DNA from 2 places in the Homoserinimonas sp. A447 genome. Region 2 is predicted to be linked to the other one. Evidence: predicted binding sites of a transcription regulator. Region 2 holds the regulator's gene; the other holds the start of a gene.

Region 1 (14,646 bases), 1.4 Mb from region 2:
AACTGGCGACCGCTGAGAGGGTGTCGGCCGAACTGGCCGAGCTGGTGCGCTCCCGCCTCGCGCTGTAACTGCTGTCAGATCTTGCGCAGCAGGATGCTGTGCACCGCATGCTGTGAGTTCTTGCGCAGCACGGCAGTGGCGCGCGACCGCGTGGGGCGGATGTTCTGGGTCAGGTTGGGCTCGTTGATGCGGCCCCAGATGTCCCGGGCGGTGCGCCGGGCATCCGCTTCACTGAGCGAGGCGTACCGGTGGAAGTACGATTCCGGGTTGGTGAACGCGCCGCGCTGGAGCTTCAGGAACCGCTCCTCGTACCAGGTGGCGATGTCTGAGGTGCGGGCGTCGACGTAGACGCTGAAGTCGAACAGGTCGCTGACCGCGAGACGGTGTTGCGTGGTGGGCGGCTGCAGCACGTTCAGGCCCTCCATGATGAGAATGTCGGGCTTGTGCACCACGACCTGGGCATCCGGGACGATGTCGTAGCTGAGGTGCGAGTAGAGCGGCGCGCGCACCTCTTCCACCCCGCTCTTCACGTTGCTGACGAACCGCAGGAGTGACCGCCGGTCGTAGGACTCGGGGAAGCCCTTCCGCTCCATCAGGCCGCGGCGCTCGAGTTCGGCGTTCGGGTACAGGAAACCGTCGGTGGTGACCAGTTCCACTCGGGGGGTGTGCTCCCAGCGGCCGAGGAGCTCGCGCAGCAGCCTGGCGATGGTCGACTTGCCCACCGCGACGGATCCGGCCACGCCGATCACGAAGGGGGTGCTGGGGGCCCGCTGGCCCAGGAACTCGCTGGTCGACTGGTGCAGCCGCTTCGCGCCAACGGCGTAAAGGTTGATGAGCCTGCTCAGCGGCAGGTAGACATCCGCCACCTCGTCGAGGTTGAGCACGTCGCCGAGGCCGCGGAGCCCGAGCACTTCGGCCGGGGTGAGCGGGGATTTCGTCGAGCCGGCGAGGGCAGCCCAATCAGCGCGCTCGATCTCGACGAACGGGGTTCCCGTTCCGTTGGCGGGGGTGGCTTCGGACACCCGAGAAAGCCTAGTCTGATGCCGGCTGGCGGGTGGTTCAGCCGGCGTACCGTAAAATCAGGCCCATGTGTGGAATTGTGGGTTATGTAGGCAGCGCCAAGAGCATCGAAGTCCTCATGGGCGGCCTTCGACGCCTCGAGTATCGCGGGTACGACTCCGCCGGCGTCGCCGTCCTGGACGCGGATGGCACCCTCGGGGTGCGCAAGCGCGCCGGGAAACTGCAGATGCTCACGGACGAGCTGGAGTCCAACCCGGTGCCCAACGGGTCGACCGGTATCGGCCACACGCGTTGGGCGACCCACGGCGGCCCCAACGACGAGAACGCCCACCCGCACCTCGGCGACAACGGCAGGCTCGCCCTCATTCACAACGGCATCATCGAGAACTTCGCCGAGCTCAAGCAGGAACTGCTGGCCGAGCACCCGGACACCGTCTTCACCAGCGAAACCGACTCTGAGGTCGCCGCCATCCTGGTCGGACTGGCCTATCAGGAGCATGGCGACCTGGCCACTGCGCTACGCACCGTGGTGTCGCGCCTGCACGGGGCGTTCACCCTGCTCGTCATGCACTGCGACCAGCCGGGTGTCGTTGTCGGCGCCCGCCGCAACTCCCCCCTGGTCATCGGGCTGGGTGACGGCGAGAACTTCCTGGGGTCGGATGTCGCCGCTTTCGTCGAGCACACACGGCGCGCCATGGAGATCGGTCAGGACCAGCTGGTCACCATCACGCCGGACTCCGTTGTTGTCACCGACTTCGACGGCAACACCGTCGAGGCGACAGAGTTCGAGGTCTCCTGGGACGCGTCAGCTGCGGAGAAGGGCGGCTGGTCCAGCTTCATGGCGAAGGAGATCAGCGAGGAACCGGAGGCGGTGGCCAAGACGCTGCTGGGTCGTTCCGTCGACGGGGTTGTGCACCTGAGCGAACTGGATGCGCTGGGCGAGGATGTGCTGAAGGGCGTCACCCGCATCGTCATCGTCGGCGCCGGTACCGCCAACTATTCCGGAATGCTGGCCAAGTACGCGATCGAGAAGTGGACTCGGATCCCGGTGGACGTCGAACTCTCCCACGAGTTCCGCTACCGCGACCCGGTGCTGACGCCGACCACCCTGGTGGTCTCGATCAGCCAGTCCGGCGAAACCATGGACACCCTGATGGCGGTCAAGTACGCGGCGGCCAACGGCGCACGCACGATCTCGGTCTGCAACACGCAGGGTGCGACGATTCCGCGCGAGTCGGACGCCGTCATTTACACCCATGCCGGCCCTGAGGTGGCCGTCGCCTCGACGAAGGCCTTTGTGGCGCAGGTTGTTGCGCTCTACCTGCTCGGCCTGCACCTTGCCGCCGTGCGCGGCACGCTGTCCGATGCGGAGGTTGCATCGATGCTGGTCGAGTTGCAGAACGTGCCTGCGCAGATGGACACCGTTCTCGAGCAGCGCGACTCGATCAAGCAGCTGGCCGGCTGGATGGCGGACACCCGTTCGGTGCTGTTCCTGGGTCGCAACGTCGGCTTCCCGGTGGCACTGGAGGGCGCCCTCAAGCTCAAGGAGATCGCCTACATCCACGCGGAGGGCTTTGCCGCCGGTGAGTTGAAGCACGGTCCGATCGCGCTCATCGAGCCCGGTATTCCGGTGTTCGTCGTCGTGCCCAGCCCGCGGGATCCTGACTCGCTGCACAAGAAGGTCGTCTCGAACATCCAGGAGATCCGCGCTCGCGGCGCCAGGGTGCTGGTCATTGCCGAGCAGGGGGACGCATCCGTTCTTCCTTACGCGGATGTCGTGATCCCGCTTCCGCTGGCCGGCCCGTTGATCGAGCCGCTGCTCGCTGTCATTCCCCTGCAGGTCTTCGCCCTCGAGCTCGCCGCGGCGAAGGGGCTCGACGTCGACCAGCCGAGGAACCTCGCCAAGTCAGTCACGGTCGAGTGAGCGGTGGAGCTATGAAGATTGCGAAGCAATCTCGCGACCCCAGCTCCGACGGAGCCTGCGACGTCGGTTTCGCAGCTCAGCGCTCGAAAGAGCTCCGTTAAGTGATCGTCGGCATCGGCGTCGACCTGGTGGATGTCCCGCGGTTCGAACGGGCCGCGAGCCGGACGCCGAGGTTGCTCGACCGCTTGTTCGCCCAGAGCGAACAGCACCCGGATGGCCGCACCCTCCCACTGCGTTCCCTCGCCGCTCGCTTCGCGGCGAAGGAGGCACTCATCAAGGCGATCGGCGATTCCGAAGGGGTGCGCTGGCACGACATCCGGATCGTCTCGAACGACCTCCGCAACCCGTCGTTCGAGTTGGCCAATCGCGTGGCAGAGGTCGCAGATGAGCGCGGCATCGCCACTTTTCACCTGTCGATGAGCCACGATGCCGACCTCGCCATCGCGTACGTGATCGCTGAAGGAGCGGCATGAGCAGACCACTGCGTGAGGCGCGCATCGATCTCGGAGCCATCTCGGCGAACGTCGAGACGCTCCGGAGAATCGCCGGAACCCGGTTCGCCATGGCCGTGGTCAAGGCCGACGGCTATGGGCACGGCGCCCTGCAATCGGCACGAGCAGCCCTGGAGGGCGGGGCGGACTGCATCGGGGTCGCTGACGCCTCCGAGGCGTTCGCCCTGCGTTCCGCCGGCCTGACCGCCCCGCTGCTGGCCTGGATCCACAGTCCGGAGAGCACCTTCGACGCCGAGTTGGCGGCCGACATCCAATTGGGAGTCAGCTACGCCGAACAGCTCGAGCAGGTCGCGGCAGCCGGCGGTCGGGCATCCGCCCCCGCGCGCGTGCACCTGAAAGTCGACACCGGACTCGGCCGCAACGGCATGGTAGCCACCGAGTGGGAGCGGGTCTTCGAGGCCGCGGCCGAGCATGAGCGGCAAGGACGCATCCGCGTCGTCGGCCTGTTCAGCCACCTCTCCGGGACCAGTCGGGCGGATGACCTGGCACAGGTCGCGACCTTCGAACGGGCCGCGGCCATGGCGAAGCAGGCCGGGCTCGCGGTGGAACGACTGCACCTCGCCGCGACAGCGGCCACGATCCGGGTGCCGGAGGCGCGATTCGACATGGTGCGGCTTGGCGTCGGCATCTACGGGCTCTCCCCGTTCGAAGACACCACGGCGACCGAGCTGGGGCTGCGACCGGCGATGGAGTTGAGCGCGTCGATCATCTCGGTGAAGCGGGTTCCCTCGGGCAGCCCGGTGTCATACAACTACACCTATCGCACGACGCAGGAGAGTACCCTCGCCCTCGTGCCGCTCGGGTACGGCGACGGCATTTCGCGGCACGCCTCAGGCAAGGGGCCGGTGATGATCGGTGGCAAGGTGTACCCGGTCGCCGGCCGCGTGGCCATGGACCAGTTGGTGGTCGACGTCGGCGACGATCCGGTGAAGGTCGGCGACCGCGCTGTGCTGTTCGGCGACCCCGCGACCGGCGCGCCGACGGCCGCCGACTGGGCCGTTGCCGCCGGAACGATCAACTACGAGATCGTCACTCGCATCGGCGGCCGGGTGGAGCGGACCTGGCAGTGACCAGCATCACCATCGCAACCCCGGAGGAGATGGCGGAGCTCGGTGCCACCATCGCCACCGAATTGCGTGCCGGTGACGTGGTCGCCCTGAACGGTGAACTGGGCGCGGGCAAGACAACGCTCACGCGCGGGCTCGGTGAGGCGCTCGGCATCCGCGGCACAGTCACCAGTCCGACGTTCGTGCTGGCGCGCACCCATCCGCGGCTGTCCGGGGGAGCACCCCTGGTGCACGTCGATGCCTATCGGCTGGGTGATGCGGCCGAGCTTGACGACCTCGATATCGACTTCGACGCGTCGATCGTGGTGGTGGAGTGGGCGGCCGGCATGCTGGATGCGATCGCGGATGCGTGGCTGCAGGTGGACATCCGCCGCCCCATTGGCGGGCAGGAGACCGAAGAGGGAGTCGAGCCGCGGGAGGTTCGGTTGACCGGTCACGGCGAACGTTGGAGCGCTGTCGGCTGGGCCGGCATCAATTGGGGCGGGAATAGGCTGGCCTGATGCTCCTCGCCATTGACACGTCAGCGGGCACCAGCGTTGCGGTCGTCGACCGCGACCGCGGGGTCATCGCCGAGTTGAGCGAGCCGGACACGCGCCGTCACGCCGAAGTCATCGGTGAGCTGATCAACGGATGCCTTCGCGATTCCGGGGTGACTGTGCCCGAGCTGTCCGGCATCGCCATCGGCATGGGCCCCGGCCCGTTTACCGGGCTCCGGGTCGGCATCGCGGCAGGCAACGCGTTCGCCCTCGGGGCAGGGAAGCCGCCAGTGCGCGTGGTGAGCCACGATGCCATCGCATTCGAGAGCTACCGTGCCGGGGCATCCGGGCCGTTGCTGGTGGTGACGGATGCCCGGCGCCGAGAGGTGTACTGGTCGGCGTACGACGGTGTCGACGACGCCGGAATACCGGTGCGGGTCGGGGAACCGGGCCTCGCGCGCCCCGACGATCTCACGGAGGCGGTACCCCGGTTCGGCAGCTTCGCCCGGCTGGATGCACAGGTCGTCTCCGCGGGTGCCCTCGGCATGCTGGCGGAGACCATGTTCTCCGCCGGCCGGCCATTCGCCGGCTCAGAGCCGCTCTACCTCCGGTCGCCGGACGTGACGGTGTCCAGCGGTCCGAAGAGGGTGAGCTGATGGCCTGGATGCTGCGCCGCGCAGGCGAGGACGACCTGAACGCGATCATGGCCATCGAGACGGCAACCTTCGAGGCGGATGCCTGGTCCACCGAATCGATGCGTGCCGAGTTGCGGAGCCCGCACACCTATTACCTCGTCGCCGTGAGGGTCGACGAGCCGGACGAGGTCGACGGCTATGCCGGGCTTCTCGCCCCGGTCGGCGCCGGGGATGCCGACATCCAGACCATCGCCGTCGCGGCATCGGCCAGGCGTCAGGGTCTTGGCCGTACCCTTATGCGGCAATTGATGACCGAAGCGCACCAGCGGGGTGCGGCTCGGCTCTTCCTCGACGTGCGGGCAGACAACCCCGGCGCCCAGAAGCTTTACAAGGCGCTCGGGTTCGAACCGATCGCCGTTCGTGCCGGCTACTACCAACCGGACAACGTGGATGCCGTGGTGATGCGGCACACGCTCCTGCCGCTGGCGCCACGATTGGCAGGTGGGTCGTCATGAGCGCGCTCGTCCTCGGCATCGAGACCAGCTGCGACGAGACCGGTGTCGGCATCGTTCGCGGCACGCAGCTGCTTGCCAACGTCATCGCGTCCTCCATGGACGAGCACGCGCGGTACGGCGGCGTCGTGCCCGAGATCGCGGCGCGAGCACACCTCGAAGCCCTCACGCCAACGCTGGGCGCCGCCCTCGCTGAGGCAGGAGTCACGCTGGAGGACCTCGACGCGATCGCCGTCACCAGCGGCCCAGGCCTGTCGGGCGCCCTCATGGTGGGGATCGGCGCGGCCAAGGCGCTGGCGGTGGCCCTCGACAAGCCCCTGTACGCCGTCAACCACCTGGTCGGCCACGTCGGCGCCGATGTGCTCCAAACGGATGTGACTGCTCGCCCGCTGGAATACCCCACCATCGCGCTGCTCGTCTCCGGCGGGCACACCTCCCTCCTGCACGTGCGCGACCTGATCGCCGACGTCGAATTGCTGGGCGAGACCATCGATGATGCGGCGGGCGAAGCGTTCGACAAGGTCGCCCGGCTGCTCGGGCTCCCGTACCCTGGCGGGCCGCAGATCGACCGGCTGGCTGCGACTGGCGACCCCACGGCCATCCGCTTCCCCCGTGGACTGAGCAGACCTAAAGACCTCGAGAAGCACCGCTACGACTTCTCGTTCTCCGGGCTGAAGACCGCGGTGGCGCGCTGGGTGGAGCAGCACCAGGACGCCGGTGACGACATTCCATTGGCGGATGTCGCCGCCAGTTTTCGGGAGGCGGTCGTCGATGTGCTGCTCACCAAGGCGATCGCCGCCTGCCTCGACCGGGGCGTTCCGCGGTTGCTGCTCGGCGGGGGTGTCGTCGCGAACGCTCGCGTGCGGGAGCTTGCCGGGCAACGGTGCCGGGAGCACGGCATCGAGTTGCGGATTCCGCCGCTCTCGCTCTGCACAGACAACGGTGCCATGATCGCGGCGCTCGGTGCCCAGCTGATCGAGGCCGGGCATCCGCCATCGTCCCTCGGGTTCGGTGCCGACTCGACTTTGCCGGTCACCACGGTGCAGGCTTGAACGCGGTGCAGGCGTAACAGTCCGTCTCACGTTGACACTCCAATAGGGGTAGTGCCACGATTGGCAGCGCTGAATCGTTTTCACCAACCAAAGGAGCCAGCACCATGTCCGACACCACGCCTCCCGCCCAGCCGGAGCCGACCCCGCCGAACAGTGGCTACACGGCCGGGCCCGCTGGCACCCCTTACGCCAGTGGTGCGGCACCGGCCAAGGCCCCTGTGCTGAGCATCATTTCCCTGATCGCCGGAATCGTCGGCTTCCTGGGTGCCTGGATCGTCGTCATCCCGATCGTCGGATCGATCCTCGGCCTGTTCATTCCGGCGGCCGCCATCATCCTCGGTGTGCTCGGCAAGAAGAAGGAGCCGCAAGCATCCAAGGGCCTGTGGCTGACCGGCATCATCCTCGGAATCGTGAGCCTCGCCATCGCCGTTATCGGCCTGATCTTCTGGATCGTCGCGTTCGCGAGCGCGGGCGCATCCGGGGCCTTCAACTACTAGTACCGGACTCTGGTTCTGCAGGGGTGCGCTGTCAGCAGCGTGCCCCTGCTGCAGTTAAGTGAGGGTGGCTTCGCTTCGATAACATGTGCACATGACAACAGAAGACCCGAGCACGCCGGCCCCATCCGCGCAGCCGACCCAGGCTCCAGTCGCCCCGGCAGCGCAACAGCCCTATGGGCAACCTGCCTACGGCCAGCCGGGCCAATCCCCGTACTACGCCCCTGCCGGTTACGGCCAGCCGGCGCCCCCTCGCGGGCTGAGCATCGCCTCGATGGTGTGCGGCATCGTAGGACTGGTGCTGTCGTTCTTCCTCATGGGTTTCCTTCCCGCGCTCGCCGGGGTCATCCTCGGGCACATCGGAATGAAGAGGGAACCGACTGCCAAGGGCTTCTCCCTGACCGGGATCATCACCGGGTATGCCGGACTTGCGCTGGCGTTGATCGTTCTCCTTTTCACGCTGGCTCTCGTGTTCATCCCGCTCTGGTTCGTCGGCACGGCGGCGAGTACCGGGGCCCTCTACTCCTGAACTACGCCGAGCGCGGGTCGACCCTTCACGCGCCGGTCAAGTTTCGCCCGCCGTCGCAAGATTGACGCGCGCTCGGCGGCGCTCGCTCAGTCGTTCAGTCGCTCAGGCGCGCTGTGCGAGCAGGGCGACCCGCTTGCCGCCGGCCCTGGTGAGGATGAGAGTCGCCGAGTCCGCGCCCTTGAGCGACAGCTTCCTGCGGAACTCCGCCGGGTCGATGTCCACCCCGCGCTTCTTGATCTCGAGGGTGCCGATCGAGCGTGCCGTCAGCTCCTTACGGATCGACTTCACATCGAGCGGCAGCTTCGCGACCACCCGGAACCGCGCGGCGAACGGCGTGTCGGTGGCCGTGTCGGCGGTCAGGTAAGCGATGTCGTGGTTGAGCATCCGCCCACCGAGTGATCGGGCGAGATCGCCGATCAGGCGGGCGCGGATGACGGCGCCGTCCGGCTCGTAGACGAACTCGCCGAGGGTGCCGACTTCGGCGTCCTCGCTGTCAGCGCCCGCCGTCAGCTCCGCCCGCCCGTGACTGCCGATGACCAGGGCGGAGCGGCGGATGCCCGGCCTCGCCACACTCCCGAACCACAAGCCGAGCTCCACCACGTCGTGGTCGACGGAGACCCACTGCGCCTCGGCGTCCGCGGGGATCAGGTCGCGGTCGATGCCCGGTCCCAGCTTGATGCCGGTGGGCATCCGCTCGCCCAGGCCGAAGGCGAAATCCAGCGACGGCGACCAGTCGGCCGGGTCGGCCAGCCGCTTCTTCTCGTTGCGGCGGGCCGGGTCGAGGTAGACGCCATCGACATCGTCCAGGGCGACGGTGGTCGCGTCGGCGTGCACCACGGTGACCTTCGGCCAGGGTGCCAGATTGTAAGCGGCGATGGCCGCGGTCGCCTCGTCGGCCTCCACCGCAGTGACCTCGAGGTCCAGCGCGGCGAGAGCCAAGGCATCCGCCCCGATGCCGCAGCCGAGATCGGCGACACGCGTCACGCCGGCCGCCTGGAACCGGCCGGCATGGAGCGCGGCAACGCTCAGCCGGGTGGCCTGCTCGAGGCCGTTCTCGGTGAACAGCATCCGGGCGGCGAACGGCCCGAACTTGGCCGGCGCTTTCGCCCGCAGCCTCGACTGGGTGAGAACGGCCGCGACCATGGCTGGGGAGTGCCCGGCGTCGCGGAGCGCTGAGACGGTGCGCACGATATCCGCTTTCGAATCGAAAGCGGGCAGCGAGTCCAGAAGCCGAAGCCCGTCGGCGGACAGCAACTCGAGCAACTCCGACTTCTGCATCCCCCCATTGTTCCCGTTCCGGTCGGATGTGCCCCGCGCAACAGGCGCAATCCTCCGCAACGGGCACTTCCGGGTGGTGGTTGTTGGCACTCACGTTGCACGAGTGCTAGTCGGGCAGTACAGTTGTTCTGGCACTCTCATAGGGAGTGTGCTAACCGAAGTTTTCGAAGTAATGAGAAAGAGGTCAACCGTGTCGGTGTCCATCAAGCCGCTCGAAGATCGCATTGTCATCAAGCAGGTCGAGGCAGAGCAGACCACTGCTTCCGGCCTCGTCATCCCTGACACCGCGAAGGAAAAGCCCCAGGAGGGCGAAGTTATCGCTGTCGGCCCCGGCCGCATCGATGACAACGGCAACCGCGTTCCCCTCGACATCGCCGTTGGCGACAAGGTCATCTACTCCAAGTACGGCGGAACCGAGGTGAAGTACGGCGGGGAAGACCTGCTCGTGCTCTCGGCTCGCGACGTGCTTGCAGTGGTCGTTCGCTAGTTCCGCGCTCCACGCGCACAACAGGGGGCCCTCCGGTGAAAGCCGGTGGGCCCCCTGTCATTCAGTGACTCAGTGTCGTTCAGAGACTCTCTGTCGTTCCATGACTTCCTGCCATTCACCGGCTCGTGACAGACACCGGATGAGCACCGGTGGCGGTGGGCGACGGATGTGATTTCCCGGCCGGTAGGATTCAGCGAGTGGCCAGCCCTGTAACCCCCGCTCGCAGCGACGCCGAATCGCGTCAGCGGTCCGGCGTCTTCTTCGCCGTGGGAGCCTACGGGTTGTGGGGCGTGATCCCCGGGTACTTCCTGCTTCTCGCCCCAGCTGGCGGCGTCGAGATCGTTGCCTGGCGCATCCTGTTCTCCCTGGTCTTCTGTGCCATCCTCCTCACGGTGACCCGCAAGTGGCCGGCCTTCATAGCTGTTCTTCGCAGGCCTCGCCTGGTTTTCGCCACAGCCCTGGCCGGTGCTCTCATCTACGCGAATTGGCAGATCTTCGTGCTGGCCGTACTCGACGGGAAGATCGTCGAGACCGCGCTCGGCTACTTCATCAACCCCATTGTCACCGTGCTGCTCGGCGTCTTCCTGCTGCGTGAAAGGCTTCGGCCGCTGCAGTGGCTCGCGGTCGGGGTCAGCGCGATCGCCATCGTCGTGCTCGCTGTCGGATACGGTTCCATTCCATGGGTCGCCCTCGCTCTCGCGCTGTCCTTCGGCCTGTACGGACTTCTCAAGAAGAAGGCCGGAGTGTCCGTCGACGCCATCACCGGACTGACGCTGGAGACACTCTGGCTGTTGCCCGTCGCATCCGTGATCCTGGTCATTGTGGGCGCAACCAGCGGGATCGTGTTCGGAACGGTGAGCGCAGGGCACACGGCGCTGTTGCTCTCCGCCGGCGTGGTCACCGCGGTTCCCCTGCTGCTGTTCGCTGCAGCGGCCAGGCGCATTACCTTGGTGGCGCTCGGCCTCTTCCAGTACCTGGCACCCGTGCTCCAGTTCCTTTTCGCCGTCCTGATCATGCACGAAGAGATGCCGATCGAACGCCTGATCGGGTTCGGCCTGGTCTGGGTCGCGCTTGCGATCCTCACCTGGGACCTCGTTGCCCACGGCCGGGCGGCCCGTCGCACCCTCCCGCTCCCCGCATAAACGGTAGTGTTCTGCTGTTCCCGGCGAATGCCGGGTGACGAGAGGACTCCTGGCGTGTCGCGCACCCGACGCTTTCAAGCCGGTCTGGCAATAGTGGCTGCGGCCTGCCTGCTGAGCGGATGCTCGGCGGCCCCTGCCCCCACGATGAGCCCCACCCCCACAGCCACGCCGCTGCCGGCCGGCGACGGCATCCTGACGATCGGAACGCTGTTCCCGGTGACCGGGCCACAGGCGTTCATCGCGCCGGCGCAGGTCGCCGGCGTCGACCTCGCCGTGAAGGAGATCAACGAGACCGGCGGAGTGCTCGGCAAGTCGATCGTCGTCGTGCACGCCGACTCGGGCGAGGCGAAAGAGAAGAAGCTCGAAGCATCCTTCGATGCGCTCGTCGAGAAGCAGGTCGACGTCATCATCGGCCCGTCTTCATCGGTTCTGGCGGAGCGCATCCTGCCTCAGGCGGTCACCGCGGGGATCCCCCTCATCTCGCCGGCGGCCACAGCCCCGCGGCTGAGCGCCCTGGACGAAGACGGCATGCTGTTCCGCACGATCTCCTCTGCAGCCATGCAGGGCACGGTTCTCGCCGAGCTCGCCAGCGCTGGCGGAGAGGCACGCCTCGCCGTCATCTATTTCGATGACGACACTGGCCGGGCCACGGCTGCCACTGTCACGGCTGCGGTGTCCGAACTCGGCGGTCGACTGGTCGCCTCTGAGAAGTTCACGTCTCAGGTCAAGGATTTCGCCCCCATCCTGGCCACCGTGACGGCGTCCCAACCGGACGCCGTGATCCTGGCCAGCCCGTTCGGGGCGATGGAGCAGAACAAGGCACTCATCACTGCGCTGACCGCGGCGAGCCTGGGCAAGGAGCGACTGTGGCTGATCGGCGGGAACCTCGCCGACTACTCGCAAGCACTGCCGGCCGGGACCCTCATCGGCGCGCGCGGTGTCATCGAAGGTGCCGAACCGGACAAGGCGTTCCAGGAGAGAGTGAAGTCCGTCGGCGCACAAGTCACCGACTTCCGTTATGCGGCCGAAGCCTACGACGCCGTGATGCTGGCGGCGCTGGCCGCGGTCGTCGCCGGAAACGACAGCGGACTCGCGGTGGCCAGGAGCCTGGTCGACGCCTCGGCCGGCGGGATCAAGTGCCTCAGCTACGGCGAGTGCCGGACCGTTCTGAAGACCCGGGATGACATCGATTACGACGGTATTTCCGGGCCGGTCAACCTGACCAGGGACGGCGACCCGGACCGTGCCCACTTCGGGGTGTACCAGTACAACGCCGAGAACAAGTTCACCCGGGTAGACGGGGTTGTCGCGGGTTAGCGCCATTTGACGGGCGTTACAGGGCTGTAATGCGAATCACTTGTATCTGGCGCCATTCCCCAATAGCTTGGCATCAACGGCAGTGCCCTGCCGTGTCTCACATTCTGAACGCAAGGAGCAACATGAGCGTATTCGCGAAGGCCACGGCCTCCCGCTCACGGACGCGCAAGACAGTCATCGCTGGCATCGCCGCCATCGGTGCAGCAGCACTCGTGCTGACTGGCTGCGCCCCAACCGAACCCGACGCAGCGCCCGGTGGGGAAGATCGGGATCTCACCCTGAAGATCGGCACCCTGCTGCCACAGACCGGTGGACTGGCGTTCCTCGGCCCGCCAGAAGAAGCTGGCGTTGCACTCGCAGTCAAGGAGATCAACGAAGCAGGGCTCGGCATCACAGTCGAGGTTGAGTACGGCGACTCGGGTGACCCCGACAACAAGGCGTACGCAACCACCGTCCCGAACCTGCTCGGCCAGGACGTCACGGCGATCATCGGTGCCGCGGCATCCGGTGTCTCCAAGCTTGTGATCGACCAGATCACCGGTGCGGGCGTTCTGCAGATCTCCCCGGCAAACACCTCGCCGGACTTCACCACCTGGGATGACGACAACCTGTACTGGCGTACAGCACCGTCCGACCTCCTGCAGGGCGAAGTCCTCGGAAACCAGATCGCAACCGACGGCGCAAGCACGCTCGGCATGATCGTTCTGAACGATGCCTACGGCACCGGACTCCAGAAGGTCACGCAGGAGACGTTCGAAGCTGCCGGCGGCGAAGTTGTTGCTGCCCCGATGTTCAACACCGGTGACACCAACTTCTCGGCGCAGATCTCCGAAGTCATGGCTCAGAACCCTGACGCACTCGCCCTGATCACCTTCGACGAGGTCTACACCATCGCCCCTGCACTCAAGGACGCTGGCTTCGACATGTCCAAGGTGTACCTGGTCGACGGTAACCTCAAGCAGTTCGGTGCTGACCTTCCCCCGGGAACCCTGGTCGGACCTGACGGCGAAGGTGCCAAGGGAACCACACCTGGCCCGGTTCTGGAAGACGACTTCCAGGAGCGCCTGAGCGCCGCATGGATGGAAGAACTCGGTGGCTCTGAGCCGCTGAGCGACTTCAGCTACGCAGCCGAGTCGTACGACGCTGTCATCCTCCTCGCGCTGGCTGCACTCGCTGCCAACTCGGTGGATGGTGCGGACATCGCCAGCAAGATGCAGGAAGTCTCCGGCGGATCCGGCGACGGTGAGAAGGCAACCGACTTCGCGTCGGCCGCCCAGATCATCCTCGACGGTGACGTTGCCGACTACGACGGCTACTCCGGCCCGATCACGTTCGACGAGAACGGCGACCCGACCGAAGCCACCATCGGCATCTTCCAGTACGGCGAAGACAACATGCACACCCGCGTCAACTAAGTTCGCTTAGCTGACACAGGAGGGCCCCGGCTGATGCCGGGGCCCTTTGTCGTGCCCGGTGCACTTCTTGCGTAGTTCTTGCGCCAAGCAGGTCGAGCTCGTCGAGCGCCGTACTGAGCTTGTCGAAGTGACCAGCCGAGCTTGCCGAGGCGCGGAGGTGGCGTCTGGGAATGGATCGCTTGCTCCTCAGCTCAGACATTGAGCCGGTGGGACGGACGAAAAGCGTGTCCATCCCACCGGCTCAAAACTCGGCACCCCGCAAACCATCCACACCCAGCCGCCTGCTCAGGCAGGTCGGTCCGCTGGGCGTTGCTGCGCTGACCGATCCGACGGCCGCGGCCATCTAGGGGTGGGCGCTCCACAGATCGGTCAGCGCAGCGACGTGGCCGGCCGGGGGAGTGCACGACCGGCACGACCGCTACGGGGATGTAACAGCCTGCGGAGGGCGGGGTGCGGCCTCGAGGTCGCACGGCACACGAAAAGGGCCCCAGCACGCGGCTGAGGCCCTCCTCGTGGATGGTGTGGTTACGCGGCGTCTTCCTCGCCGAGGGTGCCCAGGTAGAGGCTGATCACCTTCGGGTCGTTCAGCAGCTCGCGGCCGGTGCCGGTGTAGGCATCCTTGCCCTGGTCGAGCACGTAGCCGCGGTCGCAGATCTGCAGGCAGCGGCGTGCGTTCTGCTCGACCATGATGGTCGTCACGCCGGCCTTGTTGATCTCAGACACCCGGATGAACGCTTCATCCTGGCGAACCGGGGACAGGCCAGCGGACGGCTCATCGAGCAGCAG
Region 2 (14,646 bases):
GAGCATGCCGGTGGAGGCCAGGGCGGATACTTCCGGAATCCACGGGCGGATCGACTGCTTGCTCGCCTCGCGCACGATCGCGCTCCACCGATCGTGGCCCTTGCGCACCTTGGCGCCCTCCCACTTGACGATCGAGCGCTTCGCGGCCCAGGGGATGACGCCGTCGACACCCAGCTCGGTCGCGGCCTGCACAGCCAGCTCGTCGCGATCGCCCTTCGCCAGCGCCTGGGCGAGCCAGACGGCCGGGCTGGCGGCCGGCGTCATCTCGGCGCCGGCGACCCGCAGGGACAATTCTTGTGGCGTTGCGGTTTCCACCGTGCCCGTCACCACCAGGCCGGCGCCATTACCAATCCGCAGCGTCTCGCCGACCTGAACCCGGCTGACACTGACCGCGTGCCTGGCTTCCGCCCCCTCGATGGACACCAGCGAGCCGACCTCGGCCGTCTCAAGGAGCTCATTCAGGTAGAAGTGCGCCACGATGCCGCGACTACAGGTTCAGGAACCGGTCGCGAAGCTTGCCGAACAGCCCCTGCTGGAACTGCGCGAGCGTCGGTGGAACGGCTTTTTGCACTTTGACGAACTGCTTGATCAGTTCTTCCGACTTGGAGTTCAGCTTGGTGGGGGTCAGCACTTGAACGCCGATCTTCAGGTCTCCGCGTCCGGTGCCCTTGAGGTGGGTGACGCCGCGGTCCTTGACGGTGATGACCTCGGCACTCTGGGTTCCCGGGTGGATATCGAGATTCACGAAGCCGTCCAGCGCCTCGAATGAGGCGCTGGTGCCCATGATCGCATCCGTCATCTGGATCTCGAGCGTCGCCAGCAGGTCGTCACCGTTGCGGCTGAACACATCGTGGTGCCGCACCTTGATTTCGAGGTACAGGTCGCCGTGCGGTCCACCGGCAGGCCCCACCTCGCCCTGGCCCGGCATCTGAAGGCGGATGCCGGTGTCCACCCCGGCAGGGATGTCCACCGGGATCTTGCGGCGGGCGCGAACCCGGCCTTGGCCCTGGCAGGTGGCGCAGGGATTGGGGATGACGGTTCCGAACCCGCGGCAGGTGCCGCACGGGCTGGACGTCATGACGTTGCCGAGGAGGCTGCGAACGGTGCGCTGGATGAGGCCGCTGCCGTGGCAGATGTCGCAGGTTGCCGGCTCGGTGCCCGGTGCGCAGCACGACCCCTGACAGGTCTTGCACAGCACCGCAGTGTCGACCTCGACCTCGTGCTGGGTGCCGAAGATCACTTCGGCGAGCTCAACCTCGACCCGGATCAGCGCATCCTGGCCGCGCTCGCTGCGGGACCGTGGTGGCGAGTTCCGCCCGCCACCGCCTCCGCCGAAGAAGGTCTCGAAGATATCGCCGAACCCGAAGTCGCCGCCGAAACCGCCCTGGCCGCCCATGTCGTACTGCTGCTTCTGCTTGGGGTCGCTCAGCACGTCGTAGGCGTGAGTGACCTCCTTGAAGCGGTCAGCGGCATCCGCCCCGGAATTCACGTCAGGGTGCAGCTCACGTGCGAGCCGGCGGTACGCCTTCTTGATCTCTTCAGCCGTAGCGCTGCGCTCGACCCCGAGTACTTCGTAATGGTCAGCCAAAACCGTTCCTTGAATATGTTGTGGATTGTTGAATCTGGGTCGCCGAGGCTCAAGCCTCGCCGAGGTGACGCGTCACGTAGCGGGCGACAGCCCTGATGGCGGCCATGTTGTTCGAATAGTCCATGCGGGTCGGTCCGAGCACCCCGAGGCGGGCGAGTTCGCCGCCCGACGAGGTGTAGCCGGTCGCGACCACGGACGTCTCACCGAGGCCGAATGAGGCGTTCTCGGCGCCGATCCGCACCGACATGCCGTGCTGGTCCGGTTGCATTTCGCCGAAAAGCTTCAGGAGGGTGACCTGCTCCTCGATCGCTTCGAGCACGGGCAGGATGCTCCCCTGAAAATCTTCTTCGGTGCGAACAAGATTAGCTGCACCAGCCATCACCAGTCGATCCTGGCGATTGGCCGCAACCTGTTCGATCAGTCTGGCCGCGATCTTCCGAACCGTTTCGCGGCGCTCCGCCGAGAAGGTGTCAGGAAGGTCGGCGAGAATCTCGGACGCTTTGGCCAGTTCGTGACCGCCAAGGGCCGCGTTGAACTTCGCCCTCAGCTCTGCGAGGAACTCTTCTTCCATCCCTGCGGTGATTTCGAGGATGCGCTGCTCGACCCGGCCGGTGTCGGTGATCAGCACCGTCATCAGTCGCGTGTCGCTGAGCAGCACAAGCTCGATGTGGCGGATGCGGGACCGGGTGAGGGATGGGTACTGCACCAATGCGACCTGGTGCGTGAGCTGGGACAACAGGCGCACCGTGCGAACGAGCACCTCGTCGAGGTCGGTGGACTGGCCGAGGAACGCCTCGATGGCATGCCTCTGCGCCGCAGTCAGCGGGCGCAAGTCGGCAAGCTGGTCGACGAATACCCGATAACCCTTATCGGTCGGGACCCGACCGGACGAGGTGTGGGGGGCGGTGATCAGCTCCTCTTCTTCGAGCTGTGCCATGTCGCTGCGGATGGTGGCAGCAGAGACACCGAAGGAGTGGCGCTCGACAATCGACTTCGAACCGACAGGCTCCCGGGAGGCGACGTAATCCTGAACGATCACGCGGAGAACTTCGAGGCTGCGCTCGGAGACCATGTCGCACCCACCCTCAGTTTCTTGGCACTCTTACCTTCCGACTGCCAATTGTATCGCCTCGACCCGCCCGGATGTCCTTGCCAGAGGGCTGTGTCCGGCACTAGCTTATGGGTGCGCTTGATTAGCGGCCCCGTCATGGGGGTCTGGCATTCACCCGCCAGGAGGCTCTACCCGATGTCTAGCAGCAACTCGCAACCGAAAGGCAAAGTCAATGACCGAACAAGCTCCTTCCCCCGCCGCAGCAGCGCCGCTGTCTCAGGCGGAAGACAACCAGTGGGCGTCATTTGCGCACCTCGGCGGCATCCTCTGGATCCTGCCGCCACTGATCATCTGGCTGGTCTTCAAGGACCGCGGAGCTCACACCAACGCTGAGGGCAAGGAGTCCCTGAACTTCCAGATCACGGTGACCATTGGACACATCGCGATCATGATCATCAACGCGATCCTGACCGCCGTCACGTTCGGGTTCTGGGTTCTCATCAGCTGGATCTTCCCGCTGGCGCTCTGGGTGATCACCATCATCTTCTGCGTGCAGGGCTTCAACAAGGCGAAGGCCGGCGCGGCCTACCGCTACCCGATCAACATCCGCTTCATCAAGTAGCAGTCGGTTCGTCACGTACAGCGAGCGGGCCGGGACACACAGTCCCGGCCTTTCTTGCTTTAATGGACCCATGACCAATTCAGCCCCACCGCCTCCCGGCGACTACCAGCCCGTCCAGCCGATGAGCCCCCGCGACGAGAAGCTGTGGGCGACGCTCGTGCACATTGGCGGTATCTTCCTCGGGGTGATCTCTCCACTGATCGGATACCTGGTGCTGAAGGACCGTGGCCCGTTCGTCCGCGCTCACACGCAGTCTGCGCTCAACTTCCAGATCACCATGACCATTGCAGCGGTGGTTGGGCTCCTGACGCTATTCGTGCTGATCGGGTTCGTGATCCTCATGGCTGTCAGCATCGTCATCATCGTGTTCAGCATCATCGCCGCGGTGAAGGCGACCAACGGTGAGTACTACAACTACCCGTTGTCGATTCCGCTGATCAAGTAGGTTTCGAAGCTACTGGACCAACCTTCGGACAACGGCGTCCGCCAGCAGCCGCCCACGCAGCGTCAACTCGATTGACCCGCGCAGGGCGGCTGCTGCGTTAACCAGCTCGTCGGCGATGAGGCCGGCGACGGCGGTGCGACCGGATGCCGGAAGCTCGCCGATCCGAAGCCCGTCACGGATGCGAGTCAGCAGGAGCACGCGTTCGACCCGCCGGGTTTCATCATCGAGGGTCTCCCGTCCGGCGGCCGGGGAGTGCCCGGCCAGGATGCGGTCGGCGTAGGCGGCCGGATGCTTGACGTTCCACCAGCGGACGCCTCCGATATGGCTGTGGGCACCCGGACCGACTCCCCACCAGTCGTGACCCTGCCAGTAGGCGAGGTTGTGGAGTGAGCGATGGCCGTTCCGGGCCCAGTTGCTCACCTCGTACCACTCGTACCCGGCGGCATCCAGCAGGGTGTCCGCCAGTTCGTACATGTCGGCCTGCAGGTCTTCGTCTGGCTGGTCGACCTCGCCGCGACGAATCTGGCGCGCCAGCTTGGTGCCGTCTTCGATGATCAGGGAGTAGGCGGACAAGTGGTCCGGCTGCTGGGCGATCGCGTGCTCGAGGGAGCGCCGCCAATCGTCCAGGGTCTCCCCCGGCGTTCCGTAGATGAGGTCGAGGCTGACGTCCAGGCCCGCCTCCCTGGCCCAGGCGACAACCAGCGGGACCCGCTCCGGATCGTGGGTGCGCTCCAGCGTGGCGAGCACGTGGGGCACCGCCGACTGCATGCCGAACGAGACGCGCGTGAATCCGGCACGCTTCAGCCTGAGCAGGTACTCGAGGTCGACAGAGTCTGGGTTGGCCTCGGTGGTGATTTCGGCATCCGCTGCCAGGTTCCAGGCATCCGCCACCGACCCCAGCATCGCCGCGAGATCCGCGGCGGGGAGCAGGGTGGGTGTTCCTCCGCCGAAGAAGACCGTCGAAACGGGTCGGCTGGGCAATCCGGCAGCGTCCATCACCTGTGCGGCGAGCCCCACCTCCTGCATGGCCTGACCGGCATAATCGCTGCGCTTGGCGCCGCGCAGCTCCTCCGAGGTGTAGGTGTTGAAGTCGCAGTACCCGCAGCGGACGCGACAGAACGGCACGTGCAGGTAGACGCCGAAGTTGCGGTTCTCAGCGTCGAGCGCGACCGAGGCGGGCAGGTTTCCGTCGGCAGGGGCCGGATCGGCGATGGGCAGGGCGGAGGGCATCTGGGTTCAGTCGACCGGTCCGGTCAACGCCTTGAAATAGCGGCGGGTGTAGAACCATTGCGCGATACGCAGTACCGGGTACGCGAGCCACCAGCCGACATTCGCCGGACGGGAGAACGCGCGGATGGTGAGCCACACCGATCCGTCGTCGGTGCGCTCCACGATGAACGCCTCCTCACCGCTCTCCGGATGCCCGGCCAGGGTGCCGTAGGCGAACCCCTTGCGGTCCTTCTCATCGACGATGTAGACGACCCGGCACGGCGCGCCGATGCGGAGCGGGCCCACCGGTATGGACAGCTTGGCAGTCACCCCTGGGACCACGAACTCCGTGCCGTCAGGGCCGAAGGTGAGCTCGTCCGGCGTTTCGGTGCTCGCCGGCTTTACCGGAACTCCCCCGGTGTCGAACTCGACGGGGGTGTAGGTGAGGCCGGTCACGGCATCCGGAGTCTCCGTCACATCGACCAGGAAGCCGCTGTTCGTCTGGATGCCCCAGGACAGCGCGGCTGCCCAGGCATACTCCCAGCGCGCGGGGCCGTGACCGATGCGCGCACGCTTCTCGAACGGCCGGTATCCGGACGGCGGGTAAGCCATCAGGTCAGCGGCCTTGGTGCCGCCCACCGCCGCGTAGGTGACCGGCCGATTCCACCACTGGGCCCTGCTCATCTACTTCTTTTCCTTCTTCTCCGTATCGCCGGAGAGCGCCGCGATGAAAGCCTCCTGAGGTACTTCGACGCGGCCGACCATCTTCATCCGCTTCTTGCCCTCCTTCTGCTTCTCCAGAAGTTTGCGCTTGCGGGTGATGTCGCCGCCGTAGCACTTGGCCAGGACGTCCTTGCGGATGGCGCGGATGCTCTCGCGAGCGATGATTCGAGCGCCGATGGCCGCCTGGATGGGCACCTCGAATTGTTGCCGCGGGATCAGCTCACGCAGTCGCCCGGTCATCAGCACACCGTAGGCGTACGCCTTGTCGCGGTGCACGATCGCGCTGAACGCGTCGACCTGTTCGCCCTGCAACAGGATGTCGACTTTCACCAGGTCGGCTTCCTGCTGACCGCTGGGCTCATAGTCGAGCGACGCGTAGCCCGCCGTCTTGCTCTTGAGCTGATCGAAGAAGTCGAAGACGATCTCGCCGAGCGGCATGCTGTAGCGGATCTCCACTCGGTCCTCACCGAGGTAGTCCATGCCGAGCAGCGCTCCGCGGCGGCCCTGGCAGAGTTCCATGATGACGCCGACGTAGTCTTTCGGCGCCAGGATGGCCGCCTTCACCATCGGCTCGGTCACTGAGGCGATCTTGCCGCCGGGGAATTCGCTCGGGTTGGTGACGGTGACCGACTTCTTGTCGTCGGTGGTCACCTCATAGATCACCGAAGGCGCTGTGGCGATCAGGTCGAGGTCGAACTCGCGCTCGAGCCGTTCGGTGATGATCTCCAGGTGCAGCAGGCCGAGGAAGCCGCAGCGGAATCCGAAACCGAGGGCGACGGATGTCTCCGGCTCGTAGACGAGGGACGCATCCGACAGCTTCAGCTTGTCCAGTGCCTCGCGAAGCACCGGATAGTCGCTCCCGTCGATCGGGTACAGCCCGGAGAAGACCATCGGCTTGGGCTCCGTGTAGCCGGGCAGCGCCTGGGTTGCCGGCTTCGCGGCCGTAGTGACGGTGTCCCCGACCTTCGACTGGCGAACATCCTTCACGCCGGTGATCAGGTAGCCGACCTCGCCGATGCCTAGCCCCTGACTGGGGGTCGGTTCTGGCGAACTGACGCCGATTTCGAGGATCTCGTGGGTTGCCCTCGTGGACATCATCTGGACCTTCTCGCGAGGGCTCAGCTTGCCGTCGATCATCCGCACGTAGGTGACGACACCGCGGTAGCTGTCGTAGACGGAGTCGAAGATCATGGCGCGTGCAGGGGCGGATGCGTCGCCGACCGGTGGCGGAATGAGCTTGGTGACGCGATCCAGCAGCTCGGGAACTCCGACACCCGTCTTGCCGGACACCCGAAGCACGTCGTCGGGTGAGCCTCCGATGAGGCCGGCCAGCTCCTTCGCGTACTTGTCGGGGTCGGCGGCCGGAAGGTCGATCTTGTTCAGCACCGGGATGATCGTGAGGTCGTTCGCCAGCGCGAGGTAGAGGTTCGCAAGAGTTTGCGCCTCAATGCCCTGGGCCGCATCCACCAGCAGGATGGCGCCCTCGCAGGCCGCCAAGCTGCGGGACACCTCGTAGGTGAAGTCGACGTGGCCGGGAGTGTCGATCATGTTGAGGGCATAGACCTGGTCCGGTCCCTCAGCCTGCTCGAGGGCCCAGGGCATCCGCACTGCCTGGCTCTTGATGGTGATGCCGCGTTCGCGCTCGATGTCCATCCGGTCCAGGTACTGCGCACGCATGTCGCGGTCGCTGACCACGCCGGTCACCTGCAGCATCCGGTCGGCGAGGGTCGACTTGCCGTGATCGATGTGGGCGATGATGCAGAAGTTGCGGATGAAGGCGGGGTCGGTCGATGCCGGTTCAAGGGCCTTCAATGCTTTGGGGCTCACGTGTACCTCAGGGGTTGCTGGGAAGAGTCGTCCAATTCTCCCATGCCCGCGAGCGAGCGCAGTGTGCACTAGCTGAGAGCAATTCGTTATGAAGAACTTTTCGAAAATCCGGTATATCTGCCCCAAGACGGAGTAGCGTTCGAGGAATCGTTGTTTTTGCGCGACCCGAAAGTAAGGAACACACACGACATGAAGTTTTCCCGCATGCTCGCCGTCGGGGCTGCCGCAGCCCTTGTAGGCGTGTCAACGCTCGCCATCGGAGGCTCCGCAAGTGCCGCCGACCTCTATGTAGACGACAGCGAGTTCGGTGTCGAAGGCGCGTCTTACCCCGCAGGCTGGTTCATCGGAGCCGGCTCGACGGGAACGGTTACCTCAGGCGTCAATGGGTTGACAATCACCGGTAACACACAGATTCTGAACGGGACAACGCCCACCACCGATCTCGGTGCGCTCGTAGATGGAGCGGACTTCGGTGTCGTCAGCGGCAACGCGAACTTCCAGATCCCACTCTTCACAGACGGAGTGGCTGACACCGGGTTTACCACCCTTCGCCCGGACAACTTTGGACCGGTCGGGCTCAACCCGCTCGCCGGGTGGACCACCAGTGGAGCCGTCGGCAGCTTCGCAGCGGGAACGAGCCACACGATTCCCGAGTACGTCGCCGAGCTTGCTGCCTTGGGCGATGATTACGAGATCCTCGCGTTCGGCCTGATCGCACCGGCTGGTGCGGTGGTAAGCCACGTTACGTGGGCGGGCGACACGCACTGGTTCCTCCCCGCTCCCACTGCGGCCGTCACGCCCGCATCACTCACCATTGCAGCGATGGGGACCACCGGCGTGTCCGGCGTGTTCACCGGCTTCATTCCAGGCGAGAGCGTGAGTGGTACCTTCAGCAACGGCGGCTCCGGCGGAGCGATCCCAGGGTCCTTCACCGCTGACGCCAACGGCTCGGTAACCGTTGCGTACAGCGAAGCCTCCCTGGTTGCGGGCACCTATTACCTCGGTGCGCGCGGTCTCAGCTCAGGCGTCATGACCTCGGGCTCGTTCGCCGTCACCGCTAACCCAGCGACACTCGCCGCAACCGGTACGGACTTCACGCCGGCCATCGCTGCCGGCGGAGTAATGCTCCTGCTCGGCGCTGGCCTCGTACTGGCCGGCCGCCGTCGCGCGGCAGCCCACCGTCGCTAGACAGTAGTATCCGGAAGGGGCGGGCCCGTTGGGCTCGCCCCTTTCGCATGCCCGACCACATCAGACGATTGCCGAAACAGGCGCTTCCTCTGGTAAAGTTGACGCTTGGCTTGCGCACCGCGTTCATTTCCCACGATCACGGGTGCGAATCGCAGCTCTCAATCGGAACGATGCCCTCTACTTCGTCTCGGCCACAGCTGCCAAACACCGTCCAGAACTAGAGAAAGAACCCTAAGTGGCAAACATCAAGTCGCAGATCAAGCGCATCCTCACCAACAAGAAGGCGACGGATCGCAACAAGGCATTCAAGGCCGAGCTTCGCACCGCCATCCGCGCCACCCGCGCCGCTGTCGTTGCCGGGGACAAGGAGAAGGCCGCAGCCGCCCTCCTCCTCGCCTCGAAGAAGCTCGACAAGGCCGCCAGCAAGGGAGTCATCCACAAGAATCAGGCCGCCAACAAGAAGTCGGCCATCGCCAAGCAGGTCAACGCCCTGTAGGCACACCAGCTGAACAAGAACCCCGTCTCCTCGTGAGGCGGGGTTTTTGTTGGCCTGCGCAGTTCGTGGCGTGAGCCGGGGATCTCGGCGGGCTCGATGGGTTTCGACAAGCTCAACCAGCCTGGGGGTGCTCAACCCGCCTCAGCTGGTTGAGCATGTGCCTCGCTGGTTGAGCTTGTCGAAATCCCCAGCGGCCAGCCAGGGTTAGGCGGCGAAGTGGACGGTGGGGTCGGGTTTGTCGGTGTGGACGTACCCGTTGGGGCTGGTCCACTCCAACACCCCGGGTGCCAGTTGTTTCACGCTCCACCCGCCGTGATGTTTCAGGGTGTGATCGCCGCGGCATAGATGGGCCAGGTTATCCACGGTGGTGGGTCCGCCGACGTCGGCGGCCACGGTGTGGTCGAGATCGCACCGGTTCGGCGGTCGGGTGCAGCCCGGGAATCGACACCGACCGTCCCGGATCCGGAGGAACCTTCGGAGTTTCTCCGACGGCCGATACGTATCGACCGATAACACCAGATCACTGGTGGGGTGGGTGAGGATCCGCACCATCGACGGGACCTGGGCCGCCAACAGTTTCGCTTCGGCCAACCCGATCGGCCCCGCACCGGCCAGGGTCGCCGGCTCATCACCCTCACCAAGCAAGGTCAGGGCGGGGATGACAATGGCCACCTCCGCAGTGATCCCCCGAGCCAACGCGTGTGGGGACCCGTCCGTCCCGTCCAGCCCCCCGGTCAGGAGCAGGTCGGTGGCCAGATCGGCCCGCAACTGGTCAAACGAGCGCGGTCTCCGGCCCGGGACAAAGTTCTGGCCTGAGTAGTGAGCCGGTCCCAGACGCCGGCGGCCAGCAGGGTCGGCAACACCAGGATCAGCTCCGACATCCCGTCCGGTAGTTTCCCGACGAGCTCGACCAGCCTCAGTCGCGCAACCCGACGGAGGCCTCGACACGCCCGACCAGCCGATAAGTGAATTACCCCGCTACTCGCCGCGGGCCGCGATCTTGCTGACCATGCGCTCCAGCGCGAAGACCGGGTCGCGCTCGGCACCCTTGACCGCGGCATCCGTCTCTGCCAGTAATTCGATGCAGCGCCCGAGCCCCGCCTCCGTCCAGCCCTGGAGGTCGCGCTGGGCGCGCTCGACCTGCCACGGCGCAAGGCCGAACTGCGCAGCCAACTGGCCAGACCCGCCCCGCCGTCCGACCAGCTTCGCCATCGTCCTCAGCTTCATCGCGAAGGCGGCGACCATCGGCACCGGGTCGGCCCCCGAGGCGAGTGCATGCCGCAACAGGATCAATGCCTCACCGTGCCGACCGGCGATGGCGCTGTCTGCGACCTTGAACGCGTTCGTCTCGACCCGGCCGGAATAGTATTTCTCGACCGTCGCCTCGGTCACCTCCGCCGCGGCATCCGCGATCAACTGCTGGCAGGCGGAAGCCAACTCGGCCAGGTCGTCCGCGAAAGCAGACACCAGCGCACGGAGCGCCCCAGCGCTGACCTTCTTGCCCGCCGTGGAAAACTCGTCGCGCGCGAAATCGAGCTTGTCGGACTCCCGTTTCAGCTCCGCACAGACCACCTCAATGCCGCCGCCGGTTCCCGACCGGATGCCGTCGAGCAGTTTCTTGCCACGCACTCCCCCGGCGTGACGCAGCACCAGGTAGGTGTCATCGGCCGGCGCCTCCAGGTACTCGAGGCACTCGGAGATGAACGCGTCAGTGCACTTCTCGACGTTGGTGACGCGAATCAGACGTGGTTCGGCGAACAGGGAGGGGCTGGCGAGGGTAATCAACTCACCGGGCGCGTAGTTGTCGGCCTCCAGGTCGCTGACCTCGAGGCTCGGATCCTCCAGCTTGAGCGTGTCGCGAAGAAGGCGGATCGCACGATCGGCAAGCAGTGTCTCGGTTCCCGACACCAGCACCACCCGGGCGGGGCGGATGCTCGACCAGCCGACCTGGGGAATCGCTGCGGCCTTGGCTGAACCGGTGCGGGACGTCGACGATTTCGCAGCGCCTGCCTTCGACGAACGTTGCACTGCCATGGAACTCCTCTGGACACCGGGGGCGACACCCCAGCCTATTCTGGTGCGCCGACACCGCTCGAATCAGCACTGCCCGTATTGGTACTGTCGTGCTCGGTCCACAGGACGAGTTCCCCGCCCCGCAAGGAGATCAGTGCCAGCCCTGAGCGGTCGGTGCGCACCACCTCCGTGCCGGTCGCGCCGAGGAGGTCGAGCGTCTGTTCGGTCGGATGACCGTAGTCGTTGTCAGCACCGACGCCGATCAGGCCGACGGTTGCGCGCAGCGTCTCGTAGAGCCGACTGTTCTGGTCCCGCGAACCGTGGTGCGAGACCTTCACCAGGTCGACCCCGGCCAGACCGGCTCCGCCGAGGTTGGCTGCTCCGAGCATCCGCCCCTGCGACTCCTCGCCCAGGTCGCCGAGGAATACGCCGGTGAAGCAGCCGTGCTCGCATCCGGATGCCGGCGTGAACTGCAGAACTACGCTGGCGTCGTTGCCCGGTTCGATGCCGCCCAGTCGTGCCGGCGGCCACAGGACGTCCCACCGCAGCTCCCCCAGCGTCCCCGTATTACCGCCTGCCACCTGCTCGACGGCCGCGCCGGCATCCGCCAATTGCTGCACGACGCGATCATCGTCCTGGCCGGCGCTCGGCCCGACCAGCACACGATCGGCTCGACCGGCCACCGCCATGGACCCGCCGACATGGTCGAGATCGAAGTGCGTGAGAACCAGCACGTCGATATGGGCGACTCCAAGGGTGGACAGGCACTCGTCGAGCAGGCCCGGCTCCGGCCCGGTGTCGATCAGCGCCACCTGACCGGAACTGCGCACCAGCATCGCGTCACCCTGGCCGACATCGCAGGCCGCGACGGCCCAATCCGCGGGCGGTGCCACGCGGCGTCGCAGTTGTTCACCTCCGGCAACGCCCACGTATGCGACGACCAGGAGCACCAGGCCGGCGGATGCGGCGGCGCGCCACTTCCCTGCCCGGCCGGCCGGCAGCAACCACGCCAGCAGGGCGAGCGCGCCCGCCAGCAGGCACAACGCCACCCCGGCAACGCCGGAGAGCCAGGGCAGGCTCGCACCGGGCAGCGCGCTGAAGAACGATGCCACTGCCGCGATCCAGGCTGAGGGCAGCCACGCCACCTGGGCCATCACGGCACCAAGCGGGGCGAACACCGGGGCAGTCACGCAGGCGATCAATCCGAGCACGGTCGCCACCGACGCTGCCGGCGCCGCGAGGATGTTCGCCAGCACCCCGTAGGTCGGAATCGAGGGCGTGAGCAGGATGAGCACAGGCTGGCAGGCCAGCTGAGCCGCGGCGGGTACTGCCACCAGCAGCGCGAGCGGCAGAGGCACCCACCGGGAGAGTGCACGAGCCAGCGGCGCGGCAAAGAGGAGCAGTCCTGCAGTGGCGCAGACCGACAGGACGAAGCCGAAATTGCGTGCCAGCCAGGGGTCCATCACCAGCAGCACGGTGACGGCAAGACCCAGCACCGGCAGCCCTCTCAACGGGCGACCGGAGGCGAGACCGGCAAGCACGAGCGCTGCCATGACGGAGGCCCGAAGCACGCTGGGCTCCGGCGTGACCAGCACGACGAATCCGGCGAGTACTACCAACGCCGCGCCGATCCGTACCGAACGCGAAAGCCCTATCGCCGAACCGCCGAAGACGACCAGCGCGATGATGACGGCGCAGTTCGCTCCGGAGACGGCGGTGAGGTGGCTGAGTGATGACGCTTTCATCGCGGAATCCAGGGACTCGGTTACCGCGCCGGTGTCGCCGATGGCCAGGCCGGGAAGCAGGTCGCCGCCGTCGCCGGGCAGCGACGTTGCCAGGTCACGGAACCCGTCGCGCAGGCCACCGGTCGCCCTGATGAGCCACGGTGGTCCTCGCTCCACCGATGCGTCATCGGTCAGGAAGAACAGGAAGGCCACGTTCCCGGCGTGGTCAGCCTGGCCCAGGGTTCCAGTCAATTGCAGCTCGGCACCGATACCGACCGGGGTTTCGGCTGCACCGAAGACCAACACAGGAGCTGAGGCGGTGAACTCCGAACCCGCCACAGTGCCCCTCATCAGCGTCGCGGTGAACCTGCCGTCACGGTTGTCCGTCGCCTGCGTCGTGCTGGCAACAGCCCGGACCACCGCGCCGCTGCCGACAGCATCCACCAGCGGCTCCGGCCACCGGCTGGGCGCCGAGATTGCCGCTGAGGTGAGCATCATGGCCGCCAGTGCCCCGCCGAGTACCAGGCTCAGGGCCACCGCGCGCATTCGGATCCGCAGCCACCGTGTTGCCATCAGTCCGAACGCCGCGACCAGCCAGCATCCGCCTGCCGTCCAGGGCAGTGCCGCCGGTGCGGCGATGACGATCGCCAGCACGGCCCACCCGACAGCGGCGGGCAGCGCCAGTCGGGCATCCACCTTCATATCGTGATGAGGTCCCGCATGGCCTCAAAGGTCTTGTCGCCGATGCCGCTCACGCTTTTGAGGTCTTCCACGGCCGAGAATCGCCCGTTGGCCGCTCGCCAGGCGATGATGCGTGCCGCCATCGCCGGCCCGACCCGGGGAAGGGTCTCGAGTGCCGCCGCGTCGGCGGTGTTCAGGTTGACCTTGCCGGCGATCGTCCCGATCGCGCCAGGCCGGGCGGATGGCGCCTCGCCCTCCTTCGGCACATACACCTGCTCGCCATCGGACAGGATGCGGGCCAGGTTGAGGCTGGTCCGATCGGCGCCCTCGATGAAGCCGCCGGCCGCGGCCACAGCATCCACCGCACGGGAGCCCTCCGGCAATTGGTACAACCCCGGGGTGGCGACTTCCCCCAGCAGGTGCACATAGATGGTCGCCTGCATCCGCTCAGGAGCGGATGCTGAACGCACCGTGCCGACGGGTTCCGACGTTCCGTGGGAGCCGAGCGCGGAGATCAGGACGGCGATCGCGATCGCGATCAGGAGGAGAACGAAGACCGCACCCTTCGACAGGCTCAGGGGGCGGCGGGTGCTCAGGGAGCCGGGGGTGCCCGAGCGGGGGGTGCTCATCCCACGACGCTAACCAGCCGCATTCCGACCAGAAGGCCATCGGCGCGTCTCTGTGCACAGAACCGCACCGTGCGGGCAATGGAGGACTACCGGTCTTCCGGTGGCCCTACCTCCCCTACTTGGTCGACAGGCTCACCACCCGCGGAGCGCGGACGGTGACTCCGGTGATGGTGCGATCGCCGACCGCGCGCTGAACAGCATCCGACGCCCGTGCCAGGGCTTCCAGCTCAGCCGGGTCGATGCTGGGACTCACCTCGAGGCGGTCACGCACCTTCCCGTCGACCTGCACGATCGCGGTGACCGAGGTCTCCACCAGCAGCACCGGGTCGGCCTTGCGCCAACCGGCCAACGCGACCGGCGCCGGGTAACCCAGGCGCTCCCACATCTCCTCCGCCACATAGGGCGAGAACAGGCTGAGGGCGAGCGCGACCGTCTCGGTCGCCTCCCGAA

What was found. The regulator HrcA, encoded in region 2, represses chaperone genes, less so after heat shock. The targets are predictions, from matches to a motif close to TTNGCACTCGNNNNNNNCGAGTGCNAA.
Region 1: a site for HrcA is predicted at 9,583-9,609, ahead of groES (co-chaperone GroES). Genes of this name have one in related genera too.

Annotation. Positions count from the first base shown of each region.
Region 1 is NZ_JBTMWW010000001.1:2,079,366-2,094,011, reverse strand. Features, by position in the region: gene glmM (phosphoglucosamine mutase) at 1-68, shown strand, start outside; gene coaA (type I pantothenate kinase) at 75-1,022, opposite strand; gene glmS (glutamine--fructose-6-phosphate transaminase (isomerizing)) at 1,088-2,944, shown strand; gene ACX3O0_RS10210 (holo-ACP synthase) at 3,046-3,417, shown strand; gene alr (alanine racemase) at 3,414-4,526, shown strand; gene tsaE (tRNA (adenosine(37)-N6)-threonylcarbamoyltransferase complex ATPase subunit type 1 TsaE) at 4,523-5,023, shown strand; gene tsaB (tRNA (adenosine(37)-N6)-threonylcarbamoyltransferase complex dimerization subunit type 1 TsaB) at 5,023-5,655, shown strand; gene rimI (ribosomal protein S18-alanine N-acetyltransferase) at 5,655-6,149, shown strand; gene tsaD (tRNA (adenosine(37)-N6)-threonylcarbamoyltransferase complex transferase subunit TsaD) at 6,146-7,198, shown strand; gene ACX3O0_RS10180 (DUF4190 domain-containing protein) at 7,303-7,695, shown strand; gene ACX3O0_RS10175 (DUF4190 domain-containing protein) at 7,787-8,221, shown strand; gene ACX3O0_RS10170 (THUMP-like domain-containing protein) at 8,324-9,499, opposite strand; gene groES (co-chaperone GroES) at 9,672-9,986, shown strand; gene rarD (EamA family transporter RarD) at 10,184-11,128, shown strand; gene ACX3O0_RS10155 (ABC transporter substrate-binding protein) at 11,183-12,445, shown strand; gene ACX3O0_RS10150 (ABC transporter substrate-binding protein) at 12,568-13,860, shown strand; gene ACX3O0_RS10145 (ABC transporter ATP-binding protein) at 14,386-14,646, opposite strand, start outside.
Region 2 is NZ_JBTMWW010000001.1:712,440-727,085, reverse strand. Features, by position in the region: gene ACX3O0_RS03550 (16S rRNA (uracil(1498)-N(3))-methyltransferase) at 1-477, opposite strand, end outside; gene dnaJ (molecular chaperone DnaJ) at 488-1,588, opposite strand; gene hrcA (heat-inducible transcriptional repressor HrcA) at 1,638-2,660, opposite strand; gene ACX3O0_RS03535 (DUF4870 domain-containing protein) at 2,872-3,261, shown strand; gene ACX3O0_RS03530 (DUF4870 domain-containing protein) at 3,332-3,706, shown strand; gene hemW (radical SAM family heme chaperone HemW) at 3,716-4,936, opposite strand; gene ACX3O0_RS03520 (DUF1990 family protein) at 4,943-5,599, opposite strand; gene lepA (translation elongation factor 4) at 5,600-7,465, opposite strand; gene ACX3O0_RS03510 (LPXTG cell wall anchor domain-containing protein) at 7,655-8,653, shown strand; gene rpsT (30S ribosomal protein S20) at 8,889-9,149, shown strand; gene ACX3O0_RS03500 (HNH endonuclease signature motif containing protein) at 9,354-9,821, opposite strand; gene holA (DNA polymerase III subunit delta) at 10,128-11,183, opposite strand; gene ACX3O0_RS03490 (ComEC/Rec2 family competence protein) at 11,219-13,582, opposite strand; gene ACX3O0_RS03485 (helix-hairpin-helix domain-containing protein) at 13,585-14,196, opposite strand; gene leuS (leucine--tRNA ligase) at 14,312-14,646, opposite strand, start outside.